2 linked regions of the Methylomagnum ishizawai genome follow. The protein of the gene in region 1 interacts with the protein of each later gene in a pairwise test. Links are inferred from orthologs where the notes say so. Each region holds a gene or a part of one and is shown on either strand. Other genes may lie near its edges. The genes, in order: cysM and accC.

Region 1 (8,848 bases):
TATCCCGCCGCTAGTTTCCACGAAGCGCTCCAGGCCGCATTGGTGGCCAAGGTCCAGGCCGATACCGGGGCGGTGGCGGTCGAGGTCGAGGTCGCCACCGAGATCGTGTCCCATGCCGTGCAGAAGAATTTGAAACCCATGCCCGGCGTCAAGAACATCATCGCCGTGGCCTCGGGCAAGGGTGGCGTCGGCAAATCGACCACCACCGCGAATTTGGCGCTGGCCCTTGCCGCCGAAGGGGCGCGGGTCGGTATCCTCGACGCCGATATTTACGGGCCGAGCCAGCCCTTGATGCTGGGCCTGTCGGGGATGCCGGAGGTGGAAGAGGGGAAACGCATGATTCCCAAGATGGCCTATGGGGTGCAGTCGATTTCCATCGGCTATCTGGTCGGCGAGGACCAGCCCATGATCTGGCGCGGCCCGATGGTGACGGGTGCCTTGCAGCAAATGCTGAAGGACACCAAGTGGGACGACCTGGATTATCTCTTGATCGACCTGCCGCCCGGCACCGGCGATATCCAATTGACCCTGGCCCAGCAGATTCCGGTGTCGGGCGCGGTCATCGTCACCACGCCGCAGGATATCGCCTTGCTGGACGCCCAGCGCGGCCTCAGGATGTTCGAGCAGGTCGGGGTGCCGGTGCTGGGCTTGGTGGAGAATATGAGCATCCATATCTGCTCCCACTGCGGCCATGCCGAACCCATCTTCGGCGAGGGCGGCGGGGCCAGGATGGCGGAGAAATACGGCACCGAACTCCTGGGCGCCTTGCCCTTGGATATGGCGATCCGGCTCGCCGCCGACAGCGGCCAGCCCACCGTGGTGGCCGACCCCGAAGGCCAGCCCGCCCAAATCTACAAGGCCATCGCCCGCAAGCTGGCGGCGCGGTTGGCGCTCAAGGCCAAGGATTACAGCGCTCGTTTCCCCACCATCCAGGTGGTGAACGACTGATGGGCATCAAATCCGACCGCTGGATCCGCCGTATGGCGGAAGAACACGGCATGATCGCACCGTTCGAGCCGGGGCAAGTGCGGAAAATCGACGGCAAGCGGGTGATTTCCTACGGCACTTCGAGCTATGGCTACGATGTGCGCTGCTCACACGAATTCAAGATTTTCACCAATATCAATTCGGTGATCGTCGATCCCAAGGATTTCGACGAAAACAGCTTCGTCGATGTCCAGCAGGACGTGTGCATCATTCCGCCCAATTCCTTCGCCTTGGCGCGGACGGTGGAATATTTCAGGATACCGCGGGATGTGCTGGTGGTCTGCCTCGGCAAATCGACCTATGCCCGCTGTGGGATCATCGTCAACGTCACGCCCCTGGAGCCAGAATGGGACGGGCATGTGACTCTGGAATTCTCCAACACCACGCCGCTGCCCGCCAAAATCTACGCCCACGAAGGCGTGGCCCAGATGCTATTCCTCGGGGCCGACGAAGTCTGCGAAACCTCGTACAAGGACCGTGGCGGCAAATATCAAGGTCAGACCGGCGTGACCCTGCCCAAAGCCTGAACCGCTGGAGTCCCGATCCTTTCCATCCACCTTTTTCCTACGCGATCATCCCATGCAGCAAATCACCGCCCCCGCCCTCCGCGACCGCCTGAACGACGCCAATCAACCGGCCCCGCTCCTGCTCGATGTGCGCGAACCCCACGAATACGCCTTTTGCCATATCGAAGGTAGCCTCAACCTCCCGATGAACACCGTCCCCGCCCGCATCGGCGAACTCGACCCCGACCGCGAAACCGTGGTGATTTGCCACCACGGGATGCGTAGCGCCAGCATCGCGGGTTTCCTGGGCAGCCGCGATTTCCAGAAGGTGTTTAATCTGTCCGGCGGCGTGGAAGCCTGGGCCGTGTTGGTCGATCCGGCCATGCCGAGGTATTGAGAATGCTGGCGGTGATCCAGCGGGTGGCGCGGGCCGAGGTCAGGGTCGCTGGGGAGAGCGTCGGCAGGATCGGGCCGGGCCTGTTGGCCCTGGTCGCGGTGGAGCGCGGCGACACCGAGGCCCAGGCCGAGCGTCTGGCCGGGCGGCTGCTGGGTTACCGCATGTTCGCCGACGCTGGGGACAAGATGAACCTCAGCGTCATGGAAACCGGCGGCGGGGTGCTGCTGGTGTCGCAATTCACCCTGGCCGCCGATACCCGCAAGGGAATGCGCCCCAGTTTCACGCCCGCCGCCGACCCCGAAACCGGCCGCCGTTTGTTCGATGATTTGGTGGCGCGGGTGCGGGCTAAGCATGGGTCGGTCGAAACCGGGCGGTTCGGGGCCAATATGCAAGTGGAATTGGTCAACGACGGGCCGGTGACATTCAGTTTGCGGGTGGCACCGCCGGAAGCGGAACCGTAGCCGGGGCGTTGCCGCCCGCGCATTCCCCCAGATAGACCGCGTGGAATTGGTTGCCCATGTCGGTTTTTTCCTGCTCGCCGAAATTCACGTCCAGCGCTCCGTCGATCCGGGTCGCGCTGAAATCCAACTCGCCATGGCCTTTGAGGCCCAAGTCCCCGGCGCAAGCCACGTCGAACGAGAGATGCCCCGCCGAATACTTCCGATCCCCGAAATCGCAACCCGAGACGCCAGGTCCGCCGCTGCCGGTGAGCAGGCGTTCCGGGTGGTCGGCGTCGTCCTGGCTCAGACATTGGGTCAGCTCGAAGGGCTGCGGTTGCCAATCGGGCGTGGCGGCGACGCGGGATTCCAGGGTGATTTTCCAGAGGCCCGGGCGGATGTCTTCGGCCTGGGCGCACAAACTCAGGGTGGACAGGAAAAACAGGATCGGGGTTTTCATCGGGCGGGTTCTCCTCGGGTCCGGTAACGGGGGCGGGGGATTGGGGTTTCGGCGTGGGCGTGTGGATTTCCGCCATGCGCCGGGATATGCCTCGGGCTTACAATCATTCCAGCATCCACGCCGCAGGAGAACCGCCATGTCCGCCGTCCTCGCCGAAAAGCTTTATTCCCCCGAAGAATATCTCGCCCTCGAACGCACCGCCGAATACAAAAGTGAGTACGCCGCTGGGTATATCTACGCCATGACCGGCGTGAGCCGGGCGCATAGCCTGATTAACTCGAATATCAGCCGGAGCTTGGGCAACCAGTTGGTGGACCGCCCCTGCGAAGTCCATATCGCCGATATGCGGGTCAAACCGGCCCAGGCCCGCAGCTACCGTTATCCCGATATCGCTGTGGTGTGCGGCCCGGCTCAATTCGAGGACGGCCAAGGCGACACCCTGCTGAATCCCACCGTGATCGTCGAAATCCTGTCGCCGTCCACCGAAAGCAACGACCGCGGTCGCAAGTTCGCCGAATACCAGCGCATCGAATCGCTACGGGAATATTTGCTGGTCGCCCAGGAGGAGCCGCGCATCGAGCGCTATGCCCGGCGCGACGAAGGCTGGTTGCTGACGGTGGCGGAAGGCTTGGAGGCCCAGGTGGCCCTGGATGCCATCGGCTGCGTGCTGGATTTGGGCGAGGTCTACCGCCGGGTGTTGGAAGAACCACCGGCGGCATAGCCCGGATTCCCTGATAACTGGAGTGTGAGTTTCAGCTTGCGCGGGGCGGTCTATGCAAACTGAAGTTTGCACTCCTGGAAACGGTCAGAACGGAGCCAGCCGGATACCCTTCCGCGCCCGCGTCGCCGCCACGTAATAGACATTGATCTCCTCCCGGAGCTTGGCCGGATTGAACTCCTCCGCCATGTCCATCAATTTCTCCAATTCCTTGCGGGTGGCGAAACCGTCCTCGCCCATCGCCACCCAATCGTATTCCTGGCCCTTGGCCTTGTGGGTGGTGGCGAACAGCGCCGCCGCCTGGGGCTTGTCCACCAGCCGGGCCTTGATATCGCGGTCGAACTCGTACAGCTTGGTGCCATAGCGCCCCACCAGATCGATCAGGGTGGCGAGCGCCGCGTTCTGGGTGTCCTTGGCGAAGCGCCGCACATCCTCGAAGCTGGCGAACTTGCGGATCAAGGGGTCTTCGATCTTCTGGCGCTTGCCCAGCTTCAGGTTGAGCAAGGACACCACCCGGCTGTTCATGAAGTTGTAGCCGCCGTAGCCGCCCTCGAAATACATCGATTTCGCGCCTTTTTCCAAGCGTTCCAGCGCCGCCTCGAACAGCGCCAGGTTGCTGCGGCAAATCACCGCCACCGACCGTTTGCGCGCCAGGTCGGGACGCGGCTTGAAGTGGGTTTCGGCGGCGGTGCCGCGCATGTGCAGGCGGTGGGGTTCGCCCAGGATGCGGTAGGCGGCGTTGATCTGTTCGGCCAGATGTTGGGCCAGTTTGTCGCCGAAGCGGAAGGTCTGGCTTAGCGGATAGCTCTGACCGTCGATCCGTTCCAGGGAATTCACCGCGTGGCGGAAGGCGTAGATTTGCTGGAAGCCATCGCCGACGAACACCCGCTGGGCGTGGTCCTGGCGCTGGATGATGCTGAGCATCACGCCGGAAGTGTCCTGGGCCTCGTCCACCAGGATGATATCGAAGGGCAGCTTGACCTTGGCGAACTGGAACAGCTTCAAATAGAAATCGTGCAGGGCCGGAATCCGCCGCTGCCGCATATCGGACAGGAGGTTCCGCACCACGGCCAGGAGTTCGCTCCCGCACATCGCCAGCAAGACCCGCACCGGGGCGGTGGGCGCGGTGGCCTCGCGGTAGGCGTCGAGCAGGCCGTCGTCGAGTTTCACCCAGGCGGCATTGAGGTAATAGTTGGTCAAGTCCTTGATGAGCCAGGCGTAGATCAGGGCGTCCTCGCCTTGGCGCTCGGCGGGCGGCACGTATTGTTCCAGCAAGCGCCATTCGTTGAGTTCGCTTTCCAGTTGGTAGCTATAGCCTTGGACGTACTGGTAGGCGAGGCCGTGGAGGGTCTTGACCGTCATATGGGAAAGCCCGCGCCCGTGGGCCTTGGACCGGACTTCGTCGGCGACGGCGCGGTTATAGGCCAGATAGAGGATGCGGGCATGGGGCCGTTCGGCGGCGAATTCGAGGAGGGTGGTGGTCTTGCCGCTGCCGGCCACGGCGTTGACCTTGAGGATGGGGGCGTCCGCCGCGATCACGGCGGCTTGTTCTTCGGTCAGCGGCAAGGTTTGGGGACTCCGAGGGTGGAAAAGGGCGATGATAGCGGCGTAGGTTGGATGGAGCGCGATGGTTTGGAGTCCAAAGCTCGCTTTGGATGCCAGGATTATATGGCTTCGATCAACACCCGCATCCCCACCGGTACCCGCCCGAACAAGTCCACGATATCGGCGCTTTTCATTCGCACGCAGCCATGGGAAGCCGGGCTGCCGCTGACGCCCTGGTCGGGACTGCCGTGGATGTAGATATAACGCCAAGTGGTGTCCACCGCGCCATAACGGTTGAAGCCGGGTTCGAGTCCGCCCAGCCACAGGATGCGGGTCAGGATCCAATCGCGGCCCGGAAACCGGGTTTCCAGTTCGTCGCCGTAGATTTCGCCGGTGGGGCGGCGGGCCTTGAACACCGCGCCCAGCGGTTGCCCCGCGCCGATCTTGGCGCGGATGCGGTGCCAGCCGCGTGGGGTGCATTCGCTGCCCCGCAGTTCGCCAGGGCCGTTCTTGGCGGTGGAGACGGGCCAGGTGTGGACCACGCGGCCCGCCTCGATCCAGTCCATTGCCTGGCGGGGGAGGCTGACGCGGAGGTAAACCTGGGGTGCTTCAGTCATGTTCGAACCACGCGATGGATTCCACATGCGCCGTCTGCGGGAACATGTCCATCACCCCGGCTTGGACCAGCCGATAACCATGCTGATGGACCAGAATCCCGGCGTCGCGGGCCAGGGTCGAGGGATTGCAGGACACATAGACGATGCGCGAGGCTTGCCAATGCGGCGCGTAGGCCAAAACCTCCTCGGCCCCGCCGCGTGAAGGATCGAGCAACACCTTGTCGTAGCGTTGTTTGATCCAGGGTTCGGCGTCGAGGTTTTGGCCGAGGTCGGCGATGTGGAATTCGGCGTTGGTGATGGCGTTGTGGGCGGCGTTGTGGCGGGCGCGTTCGACCAAGCTCCAGCCACCTTCGACCCCGACCACGCGCCCGGCCTTCCGCGCCAGCGCCAAGGTGAAATTGCCCAGGCCGCAGAACAGGTCCAGCACGCTGTCGTCCGGCTGCGGGTCCAGGGCCGCGAGGGCGCGGTTCACCATTTGGCGGTTGATCTCGCCGTTGACCTGGGTGAATTCGGTGGGCATGAACTGGAATTCGAGGTTCCAATCCGGCAGGGCGTAGCGGAGCGGGGCGGGCTGTTCGGGATAGAGCGGGGCCATGGAATCGGGGCCGTGGCGTTGCAGCCAGATATCGAAGCCGCTGCGCTGGCCGAAGGCTTTCAGGTGTTCCAAATCCTCCGCCGTCGGGTCTTCCAGCACCCGGAACACCAGGGCGGCGCGGTCGTCGCCCATGGAAATTTCAATCTGCGGCAGGCGGGCCTTGAGCGTGAGTTTGCCGATGACTTCCGACATGTCGTGCAGCCGTTCGCCGATGGCCGGGGGCAGGATCGGGCAGGCGTCGATATTGGCGATGTAATTGCCGCCGCGCTCGCGGAAACCCACCAACACCCGGCCCTTGGCGGGTACATTCTTCACGCTGAGCCGGGCCTTGCGTCGGTAGCCCCACAAGGGACCGCGCAAGGGTTCCCATAAGGGCACTTCGTCCAGCTTGCCGATGCGGCGCAGTTGCTCGACCAGGAGCTTTTCCTTTTCCTCGATCTGGGATTCTTCCGCCAGGTGTTGCAGGCTGCATCCGCCGCACAGATGGTAATGCGGGCAGCCGGGTTCGACCCGGTTGGGCGCGGCCACCTGCACGGTTTCGACCTTGCCCTCGGCGTAGTCGCGGTGGATTTCGGTGTAGGAAAACTCCACGTCCTCGCCGGGCAGAGCGCCCGCGATGAACACGGCTTTGCCCTCGATGCGGGCGACGCCGCGGCCATCGTGGGTGTAGGCGTCGATGTGGGCGGGGAAATGGCCTTTGGGTACGGGTTTGGGTCTGCGTCCTCTATATCCCATGGTTTGGCTTACTCCGGAAACACGCCCGTGGACAAATACCGATCCCCCCGGTCGCAGACAATCACCACGATCACCGCATTCTCGACTTCCCGCGCCAATTGCAAAGCCGCATAAATCGCCCCGCCCGAAGACACCCCGGCGAAAATGCCTTCCCGCGCCGCCAGTTGGCGGGTGGTGTCCTCGGCGTTCGCTTGGTCCACGTCCATGATGCGGTCGATCTTGCCGAAATCGCAGATTTTGGGGAGGTATTCCTGGGGCCAGCGGCGGATGCCGGGAATCTTGGAATCGCCCTCGGGCTGCACGCCGACGATCTGGATGGCGGGGTTCATCTCCTTCAGGAATTGCGAAGTGCCCATGATCGTGCCGGTGGTGCCCATCGAACTCACGAAATGGGTGACACGGCCTTGGGTGTCGCGCCAGATTTCTGGGCCGGTGCCGGTGTAATGGGCCAGCGGATTATCGGGGTTGGCGAACTGGTCGAGGATTTTGCCTTCGCCCTTGGCTTCCATGGCGCGGGCGAGGTCGATGGCGGCTTCCATGCTGCCCTTGGCCGGGGTGAGGATGATTTCGGCCCCGTAGGCTTTCATCGAGGCGCGGCGTTCGGCGCTCATGTTGTCGGGCATGATGAGGGTCATCTTATAGCCCTTGATCGCCGCCGCCATGGCGAGGGCGATGCCGGTGTTGCCGCTGGTGGCTTCGATCAAACGGTCGCCGGGTTTGATGTCGCCGCGGTCTTCGGCCCGCTGGATCATGCTCAGGGCCGGGCGGTCCTTGACCGAACCTGCCGGATTGTTGCCTTCCAGCTTGGCGAGGATCGTATTGGAGGTGTCGCCCGGCAGGCGTTGCAAACGGACCAGGGGCGTGTGGCCGACGAAGGCTTCGATGGTCGGGAAATCGGGGAGGGCTTGTGGGTTCATGGCCGGAGAATTCCTGAGCGTTTTGCTCAACCAAAGGGGTAAAATGACGCGAATCTTACCATTTCATCTTTCGTGCCATGCAAAAAGTCGAACTGCTGTCCCCGGCGGGCACCCTCAAGCATATGCGCTATGCCTACGCCTACGGCGCGGACGCCGTCTACGCCGGGTTGCCGCGCTATAGCCTCCGGGTCCGCAACAACGATTTCCTGGAAAAAAACCTGGGGTTGGGCATCGCCGAGGCCCATCAACAAGGCAAGGCTTTTTATCTCGCCACCAACGTCCTGCCGCACAATAGCAAGGTCAAAACCTTTGTCCGAGACCTGACACCGATTGTCGCAATGGGTCCAGACGCCCTCATCATGGCCGACCCCGGCCTCATCATGCTGGCGCGGGAGGCGTGGCCGGACATGCCGGTCCATCTGTCGGTGCAGGCCAACACGGTGAATTACGCGGCGGTGAAGTTCTGGCAGTCGGTGGGTGTCAGCCGCATCATCCTGTCGCGGGAATTGTCGCTGGACGAAATCGCCGACATCCGCCAGCACTGCCCGGAGATGGAACTGGAAGTCTTCGTCCACGGGGCTTTGTGCATCGCCTATTCCGGGCGCTGTTTGCTGTCCGGTTATTTCAATCATCGCGATCCCAACCAGGGCACCTGTACCAATTCCTGCCGCTGGAAATACGACCTCAGCCCGGCCCAGCAAAACCCCGAGGGCGATTACGTGCCCGGCTCCTTGCGCCTATCGCTGGCCGACCTTAACAGCGGCTTGGCCGATTGCGGCGAACAGGAACGCCATCCGCTGGCCGACGAGGTGTATTTCCTGGAGGAGGAAAACCGGCCCGGCGAATTGATGCCGGTGATGGAGGATGAACACGGCACCTATATCCTCAATTCCAAGGATTTGCGGGCGGTCGAGCATGTCCACCGGCTGGCGGC
Region 2 (8,826 bases), 480 kb from region 1 along the record:
CGACGGTCTACCGCAAGACCGGGCGGGAAGCGGAGGCCAAACAAGTGGACGCGCAATTCCGCCGCGTCGAGGACGCTTGCGGCGGGGCGCTGGACGAAGCGGCGCGGGAACGGATCGCCCAGGGAGCCAGCCTCAACCCTTGCGACCCCTGGCCGGTGCCGGACTTCCTGCGCTAAGGCGGCTCAGTGCAGGGCGCGCGGCGGCTGCGGCGGCTTGTACACGCAGGAAAACCGCGCCATCACCACCCCCTGCGCGTCCTCGTGCAACAGGGACAGGATGCCCATATCGATATCCCGGAAATAGATGAGGTTGGCGGGCTTGCCATCGATCAGGCAAGCACCGTGCAGGAAATGGTACTCGGCGATTTCGGTCATGGTCAGCCGGACCTCGCTGGGCCGCCGCTTGAGCAGGGCGTTGCCGAGTTCCACCACGATGGGCCGCATGAATTCGCCATCGACCGGCTCGCCCATCCGCATGAACTCGGGCCGCTCGGCGAAATGGCCCAGGAAATAATCGCAAGGCTCCTTGAAGTCCTTGGACTTGATGAGCTTGTCCTTGAGGATCAAGAGTTTTTTCAGGTCTACCATGGCGCTCTCCCGCATGGATGCGCGGCGGTGGGCGGGGTTTCCCAGCCACGCAGTGGAAATAAGCCCCATTCTACGCACACCCTCCGCAAGACCAAACCGGACCCGATCCGCTACCATTCCCCCTTTTGCCGAGCCACCGCCATGAAAGCCCTCATCGTCCCCGTCACCGCGTTCCAACAAAACTGCACCCTGCTCTGGTGCGAGCGCACGCTGGAAGGCGTGGTGATCGATCCGGGCGGGGATTTGGACCTGATCCTCGAAGAAGCCCGGACGGCGGGCGTGAAGCTGGTGAAAATCCTGCTGACCCACGCCCATATCGACCACGCCGGCGGCACGGCGGAACTGGCCGAGCGCCTGGGCCTCCCGGTCGAAGGCCCGCAACGGCTGGACGATTTCTGGATCAAGCTGCTGCCCCAGCAAAGCCGGATGTTCGGTTTCCCGCCGGTGCCGATGTTCACGCCCGACCGCTGGCTGGACCAGGGCGACACGGTGGAATTCGGCGGAGAAACCCTGGAAGTGCTGCATTGTCCGGGGCACACGCCGGGGCATGTGGTGTTCTTCCACCGGGGCGAACGGCTGGCGGTGGTGGGGGATGTGCTATTCCAGGGTTCGATAGGCCGCACCGATTTCCCGCAGGGCGACCATGCCACCTTGTTGAAATCCATCCGCGAGCGGCTGTTCCCCTTGGGCGAGGACGTGGTGTTCATCCCCGGCCATGGCCCCGTGTCCAGCTTCGGCGAGGAGATGCGCCACAATCCCTATGTGGGCGTGGGCATGGAGTGACCGGGCACGGAATTACCGGAATTCGATGGTGAAACCGCCCACCTCCCGGCTGGGCTTGGCGAGGGTCAGGCGGATTTCGTAGGACTTGCCGACCGGCATCTCCGCGCCTTCCTGCCAGTCCGGGAGGTAGTCCATCGGCGCGAACACCCGCTCGGCCAGCGGATGCCCGTCCAGCGCGTTCAGCACCAGCCGCACATCGGGGAAATCCTGCGGCAGGGTCGCTTGGTTGGCGAACACCATGCGGAAATCGAGGATTTCCTTGCTGTCCCGGTTGGCGCTCAAAGCGCGGTCCAAGGTGGCGATATGGGCGGTGTCCTTGAACGGCGCGAGTTCGCAGCCGAAAGTCGCGCACAGGCTATCCAGCACGGGCCGGGCATAGCTGTTCTGGGCCAGGCGCTTGCCCTCGAAGCCGAACACCTGCACGCCCAGCAGCGCCAATAGGCCCAGGGCGGCGGCCCCCCAGCGCAGCGGTTCGGGCAGTTCGGGGAAGCCGGTGGATTGGGGGCGGGGCTTGCGCCCGATGCGGTCAGTGGTGGCGGGCATATCGATTCCCCAAGGCGCTTGGGCCTCGTCCAGTTCTTCCAAACGCCCGTGCCCGAAGCGGGGCGGCGGGGCGGGCGGATTGCGGTCCGGTCCTGCGAGCTGGCTCCGCGCCGCGCCACGGGGCCAAGCATTGAAGGCGGTATGGCAATGCTTGCAGAGGATTTCCCCTTGGCTGGCGCGTAATTCCTGGGTGCCGATGCGGTACTCGGTTTGGCAGGCCGGGCACCGGAACCGCTTCGTCATCACCCGGCCCGCTTGACGCCGGACAGCAAGGCCCAATCCTCCCGCACCAGCGTCGGCGCGAATTCGACCCGGTCGGCGTAGGCGGCGCGTACCGTGTCGGCCTGGGTGGCGAGGATGCCCGACAAGGCCAAGCCGCCGCCGGGCCGCAAAGGCGCCAGGATGGCGGCGGCCAATTCGACCAGGGGACCAGCCAGGATATTCGCCAGCACGATATCGGCTTCCAGCGCGGGCAGCGCCTTGGGCAGATAGAGTTTCAGCCCGGCTTCCACGCTATTTTTGCGGGCATTGTCGGCGCTGGCGGTGAGGGCTTGGGGATCGATATCGACGCCATGGGCCAGGACCGCGCCCAGTTTCAAGGCGGCGATGGCGAGTATCCCGGAGCCGCAACCGTAATCCAGCACGGTCTTGCCGGCCACCTCCTGGCCGTCCAGCCATTCCAGGCACAGCGCGGTGGTGGGATGGGTGCCGGTGCCGAAGGCAAGGCCGGGATCGAGCCAGACATTGACGGCGTCGGGTTCGGGCGGCTCGTAGCTAGTGGGGCAAATCCACAGCCGCTGGCCAAAGGACATGGGCTTGAAATGCTCCAGCCACGCCCGTTCCCACACTTGATCCTCCAGGACGGAGGCTCTCCAGTCGCGCAACCCGCCGCCGAAGCGGGCTTCCACGGCGGCGCGGACCGCCGCTTCGTCCGCGCCCTCCTCGAACAAGGCCACCACCTGGGTACGATTCCACAGCGGCGTCTCGCCCGGCTTCGGCTCGAACAAGGGCTGGTCGCCCGCGTCCTCGAAACCGACCGACACCGCCCCGAGGTCCATGAACAGGTCCGACAGCGGCTCGGCCCTGGATTCATCGACGACGACGGCGAATTGCTGCCACATCAGTGCTTCAGCCCCAGTTTTTGTTCCAGGTAATGGATGTTCTGCCCACCCGCCTCGAACGCCGCGTCGTTGATGATGTCCAGCAGCAAGGGGATATTGCAGCGGATGCCGCCGATGACCATCTCGGCCAGCGCGGTGCGCATCCTGGCGATGGCGCTGGCGCGGTCCTCGCCGTGGGCGATGAGCTTGCCGATCATCGAATCGTAATACGGCGGCACCTTGTAGCCATTGTAGATATGGGTCTCGACCCGGATGCCGGGGCCGCCGGGCATGTGGAATTGCTCGATCAAACCGGGGCTGGGCATGAAGTTCTTGGGGTCTTCGGCGTTGAGGCGGCATTCGATGGCATGGCCGCGCATCACCACATCCTCCTGCCGGATCGACAGGGTTTCGCCCGCCGCGATGCGCAATTGCTCCTTCACGATATCGAAGCCCGTGACCATCTCGGTGACGGGATGCTCGACCTGGACGCGGGTGTTCATCTCGATGAAATAGAATTCGCCGTCCTGGTAGAGGAACTCGAAGGTGCCCGCGCCGAGATAACCGATTTCCTGGCAGGCCTTGACGCAGCGCATCCCCATGGCTTGGCGCTTGGCCTCGTCGATGCCGGGCGCGGGAGCTTCCTCGATCACCTTTTGATGGCGGCGCTGGGTGGAGCAATCGCGCTCGCCCAGATGCACCACGTTGCCATGGCTGTCGGCGATCACCTGGAATTCGATATGGCGCGGATTTTCCAGGAATTTCTCCATGTAGACCATATCGTTGCCGAAGGCGGCGGCGGCTTCGCCGCGGGTCAGGTTGATGGCGCTATGCAGGTTGGCCTCGCTATGCACCACCCGCATCCCACGGCCACCGCCACCGCCCGCCGCCTTGATGATGACCGGGAAGCCGATGCGGCGGGCGATCTTGATATTGGTCTCGTGGTCTTCGCCCAGGGGGCCGTCGGAGCCGGGGATGCAGGGGATGCCGGCCTTCTTCATGGCGGCGATGGCGGCGACCTTGTCGCCCATCATGCGGATGGTGTCGGGCCGGGGGCCGATGAAGATGAAGCCGCTTTGAATCACCTTCTCGGCGAAATCGGCGTTTTCCGAGAGGAAGCCGTAGCCGGGATGGATGGCGACCGAATCCGTCACCTCGGCGGCGCTGATGATAGCGGGGACGTTGAGATAACTTTCTTTCGAGGCCGCGGGGCCGATGCACACCGATTCGTCGGCCAGGCGTACATGCTTGAGGTCGCGGTCGGCCTCGGAATGCACGGCCACGGCCTTGATGCCGAGTTCGCGGCAAGCCCTGAGGATGCGCAGGGCGATCTCGCCCCGGTTGGCGATGAGGATTTTACCGAGCATGGAGATAACCTAAAGGTGGGGGCCGCGTTATTCGATGATGAACAGCGGCTGGTTATATTCCACGGGCTGGGCGTTTTCCACCAACACCTTGGTGATCTTGCCGGATTTGTCGGCCTCGATCTGGTTGAGGATTTTCATCGCCTCGATGATGCACAGGGTTTCCCCGGTCTCCACTAATTGGCCCACTTCCACGAAGGACTTGGCCCCTGGGGTCGGCGAACGGTAGAAGGTACCGACCATCGGCGAACGGACGATATGGCCGGTGATGCGGTCGCCCTCGCCCGTCGCCGGGGCTTCCGGGGCCACAGCGGGTGCTGGCGGTGGCTGGTAGGCGATGGGCATCCCCGGTTGCATCATCGACACGAATTGTGGCGGGGCGGCCACTTGGGAGCCTTGCCGACTGATGCGGACGGATTCTTCTCCCTCGCGGATTTCGATTTCCGCGATATCGGACTCGCCGATCATCTCGATCAGCTTTTTTATTTTTCTAATATCCATGGTGTTATCGACCTTGCTCTAGGAATTGAAAGGCGGCCTCAAGGGCCAAGCCATAACCGGAAGCCCCCAGCCCGCAAATCACACCCTTGGCGATATCGGACAGGTAGGAATGATGGCGGAACGGCTCACGCGCATGGATGTTGGAGAGGTGGACCTCGATGAACGGGATGCGGGTGGCCTGGAAGGCATCGCGCAGGGCGATGCTGGTATGGGTGTAGGCGGCGGGATTGACGAGGATGAAATCCACCTGCTCATGGTAGGCGCGGTGGATGCGCTCGATCAATTCATGCTCGGCGTTGCTCTGGAAGGCTTCCAGGCGATGGCCGCGGGTTTCCGCACTCCGGGCGAGGCCCTCCACGATGTCCTGCAAGGTTTGCCGACCATAGACCTCGGGTTCGCGGACCCCCAGCATGTTCAGGTTCGGGCCGTTCAGGACCAAGATGCTCGCCACGGGAGAACCTCCGGTTAAGGGCGTTGTAAGGGAAACAAGCGCGGGTATTGTGCCGAAACCGGCAAATCTTGTCCATGAAGCTAGATTTTCCACGATGATCGCGGCAGTTGGTGCAAATACCCCAGGATTTCGCTACGGAACTCAAGGCCGGGTTTCCAGTAAAGGCCGGACGATATCGAGGACTTGCTGGCGCTCGAAGCCGCCGGTATGGGTGGCGACCGGCTGGCCCGTGCGGTCGAACACCACCGAGAACGGCAGCACCGACAGGTGGTTGCCGAGTTGGTCGGCCCAATGCGGCACGCGCTCGTCGCCGAGCAGGATGGGGTAGTTGATGGGATTGTCCTTGAGGAAGGTGCGGACCTCTTCCGGGTCGTCGATAGCAGCCCCGACGAACTGCAAGCCTTGCCCGCCGAGTTCCTGCTGCAAGCGCGAGAATTCCGGCATTTCCTCCCGGCACGGCGGGCACCAAGTGGCCCAGAAGTTGAGGACCACCACCTTGCCACGCCATTCGGCCAGGGAATGCGGCGTGCCCGCGAGGTCGTGCAGCGGCGGTTCGGGGACGGGTTCCGTGGGAGACGCCCACCAGTGCTGGGTGGCGATACCGGCCAGCAAGGCGGCGACCGCGACCAGTGGATACAACACTTTGCCGGTCATCAGCGCACCACCTTCCGCACATGTGCCACGAAGTTTTCGGCGTCCATATAGCCCACCACCCGGAACGCCTTGCGCTCCGCTTGGTCCGGCCCGAAGAACAAGGTGGCGGGCGGTCCCACCAGACTGAACCGCTTGAGCAGGGCCGCGTCGTCCTCGGTGTTGTCGGTGACATCGGCTTGCAACAGGACCACATCGGCCAGCGCGGTCCGCACCTTGGCATCGGTGAAGGTATAGCGCTCCATCTCTTTGCAGGACACGCACCAATCGGCGTAATAATCCAGCATCGTCCAGCGCCCGGCGGCCTGGGCCTTCTGGATTTCGCGGTCAAGTTCGGCCACCGATTTGACCCGCCGGAATTCCAGGGATTGCGGGGCCGCCGCCCCGGTACCGCCCGCCGCGACCGCCTGCAAGCCGCGCAAGGGTTGCAAGGGATCGCCCGTGTTGGCGGCCACGCCGATCAAAAGCAGGACGCCATAGGCCAGCATCACGATACCGACGCCCTTCCACAGCCTGCGCCAGCCCGAAGCGGGCTGCGGCAGCGTATCCAGCGCCCCGAGGTACATCGCCGGGATAATCAGCAGCAAAGCCCACAGGAACATCGAAGCCGCGGGCGGCAGGATACGTGCCAACAACCACACGGCGATGCCCAGCAAACCCACGCCGAACACGGCTTTCACCGAATTCATCCAGATACCGGCCTTGGGCAGCAATTTCCCGGCGGAAGCCCCGATGGCCAGTAGCGGCAGCCCCATCCCCAGTCCCAGCGCGAACAAGGCGCAAAAACCCAGCACCCAATCGCCGGACTGGCCGATATAGATCAAGGCACCGGCCAGCGGGGCCGCGACGCACGGCCCGACGATCAAGGCCGAGAGCGCCCCCATCACCGCCGCGCCCGCCAGCGTGCCGCCATGCTGGCGGTTGCTCCAACCGACCACACGGTCCTGGATGAAACCGGGCATTTGCAGGGTGAACAAGCCGAACATCGACAAGGCCAGCACCACGAACACCGCGCTGAAGGCGATGATGACCCTGGGCTCCTGGAACAAGGCTTGCAGATTGCCGCCGAACAGCCCCGCCAACACCCCGAACACCGCATAGGCCAAGGCCGAAGCCAGCACATAACTCAGCGACAGGAAGAAAGCGCGGCGGGTGGTCAGATGATGGCCGTGGCCGACCACGATGCCGGACAGGATGGGAATCATCGGGAACACGCACGGCGTGAACGCCAGCAGCAAGCCCATGCCCAGGAAGCTCGCCACCGTCAGCCACAGCGAATCGTTTTGCAACGAAGAGAAAATCTGGCATTGCTCAGATTGCGGCGCGTCCTCGACGAAGCCTGCGGCGGATTTCATCTCGCATTCGCCGGCGGGGGCGGCGGCGGGTGCGGGCGTGGTGTCCACACTGGCCTGGACCGTACCGGCGGCGGGCAATAGCAACTCGACCGTCTGGTTCATTGGTGGATAACATACGCCGCGGTCGGCACAGCCCTGGAACCCGGCCTTCAAGGCCAGTTTGAGCGGTTGGGCCGCATCGCGCACCAGCGGCAGCGCGAAAGCCACCGTTTCGTGGAACACCTCGACATCGCCGAATTCCTCGTCGTGCTTGGCTTCGCCATGGGGGATCGAGTAATCGCCCAACGCCACGCCCGGCGCCTCGGCCAGGGCGAGCTTGAATTTCTCGCGGTAGAGGTAATAGCCCTTGGCGATCTGCCAATGCAGCCACAGGGTATGATCGTCCTTCACCTCGGCGAAAAACCGGAACGCCTGCTCGGCGGGCAATAGTTCATCCTGGCCGGACCCCGTTTTCAGCCCCAAGGCATGGAGCGCCCCGCCCAGCATCGAATTCGACGCCGCCGCGACATTCAACGGTGGCGGCGCGGGCCAGTCCAGCCGCAGCGTCTGTTTGAGCGGCGGATAGCATACCCCGGCATCGGCGCAGCCCTGCACGCTCATCTCCAAAGCCAAGGTTTGCATCCCGCCGTCCTGGCGCGCCACCGGCAAGCGGATTTGGGCATGGTTCCGGTAGACCTCCATCTCGCCGAAAATCTCGTCGTGCTTCAGCTTGCCCTCGGGCAACACCGGCTCGCCCAATTGGACCCCTGGGGTTTGGGTGGCGAATTTGAATTTCTTGCGGTAGAGGTGATAACCCTCGGCAATATCCCAATCCAATACCACCGTGTCGCCCTCGATCCGGGCCGCGCTCCGAAACGCCTGTTCCGCCGGCAACAGGTCTTCGCCCTCCAGCGCCCAGGCCACGCCCGCGCACCACAGGCACAGCATAAAAAAGCCGCCCCAGGCTCCAAGGCGGCGGCTGAAAAACAGGACGGGAGTCAGGGTTGGGGATGTAGACATGCGCTGATCCAGTGCAGATAAGGGGCCGAACCGCGCGCCACGGGCAGGGCGACGATTTCGGGGACATCGTAGGGATGGCGGGATTGGATGAAAGTTTCCAAGGCCGGATAGAGAGCGGCTTCGGTCTTGATGAGCAACAGGTGTTCGGAAGCCCGCTCGGTCTTGCCCTCCCAGGTGTAGACCGAAACCAGGCCGGGCAGGAGATTGACACAGGCCGCGAGCCGCGCTTCGACCAAGGCTTCGGCCAGCGCCCCGGCGCTGTCGGCGTCGGGGCAGGTGCATAGAACTAGACAGTATTCGGTGGACATGGCAAAAAGCCCCTGGGTTTTCCCGAATTTTACCGTATGAGGATGGGATGGACATTAGACAATGGTTATTGGCCGCCGTGGTGGCCCTGCCGCTCCTGGAGCTTTACCTTCTAATCAAGCTGTTCGGGGCGCTGGGCTTCGTCACGACGGTGGCCTTGCTGCTGGGCGCGGCCAGCCTGGGGAT

What was found.
Region 2: the proteins of cysM (region 1) and accC interact in binary tests that used the Escherichia coli proteins (3 or more experiments, as listed by UniProt). The link is inferred for Methylomagnum ishizawai from one-to-one orthologs.

The regions. Positions count from the first base shown.
Region 1 is NZ_FXAM01000001.1:3,514,148-3,522,995, reverse strand. Bases 5,961-8,848 are described here. They hold cysM (cysteine synthase CysM), read right to left. Parts: upstream 7,915-8,848; coding sequence 7,006-7,914; downstream 5,961-7,005. Other genes in these bases: trhP (prephenate-dependent tRNA uridine(34) hydroxylase TrhP), read left to right, coding at 7,992-8,848; rlmD (23S rRNA (uracil(1939)-C(5))-methyltransferase RlmD), read right to left, coding at 5,961-6,997. Outside these bases: iron-sulfur cluster carrier protein ApbC, read left to right, coding at 1-948; dcd (dCTP deaminase), read left to right, coding at 948-1,514; B9N93_RS15730 (rhodanese-like domain-containing protein), read left to right, coding at 1,567-1,890; dtd (D-aminoacyl-tRNA deacylase), read left to right, coding at 1,893-2,351; B9N93_RS15720 (DUF3617 domain-containing protein), read right to left, coding at 2,314-2,787; B9N93_RS15715 (Uma2 family endonuclease), read left to right, coding at 2,924-3,508; B9N93_RS15710 (UvrD-helicase domain-containing protein), read right to left, coding at 3,593-5,071; B9N93_RS15705 (L,D-transpeptidase), read right to left, coding at 5,170-5,667; more of rlmD, read right to left, coding at 5,660-5,960. UniProt on the Escherichia coli protein: Two cysteine synthase enzymes are found. Both catalyze the same reaction. Cysteine synthase B can also use thiosulfate in place of sulfide to give cysteine thiosulfonate as a product.
Region 2 is NZ_FXAM01000001.1:3,994,050-4,002,875, forward strand. The notes cover bases 2,208-5,073. They hold accC (acetyl-CoA carboxylase biotin carboxylase subunit), read right to left. Parts: upstream 4,381-5,073; coding sequence 3,034-4,380; downstream 2,208-3,033. Other genes in these bases: prmA (50S ribosomal protein L11 methyltransferase), read right to left, coding at 2,208-3,034; accB (acetyl-CoA carboxylase biotin carboxyl carrier protein), read right to left, coding at 4,408-4,878; aroQ (type II 3-dehydroquinate dehydratase), read right to left, coding at 4,883-5,073. In the rest of the region: B9N93_RS17830 (tetratricopeptide repeat protein), read left to right, coding at 1-176; B9N93_RS17835 (hypothetical protein), read right to left, coding at 183-587; B9N93_RS17840 (MBL fold metallo-hydrolase), read left to right, coding at 729-1,370; B9N93_RS17845 (zinc-ribbon and DUF3426 domain-containing protein), read right to left, coding at 1,383-2,156; more of prmA, read right to left, coding at 2,156-2,207; more of aroQ, read right to left, coding at 5,074-5,329; B9N93_RS17870 (TlpA family protein disulfide reductase), read right to left, coding at 5,471-5,983; protein-disulfide reductase DsbD, read right to left, coding at 5,983-8,334; divalent-cation tolerance protein CutA, read right to left, coding at 8,313-8,642; B9N93_RS17885 (FxsA family protein), read left to right, coding at 8,690-8,826. UniProt on the Escherichia coli protein: This protein is a component of the acetyl coenzyme A carboxylase complex; first, biotin carboxylase catalyzes the carboxylation of the carrier protein and then the transcarboxylase transfers the carboxyl group to form malonyl-CoA.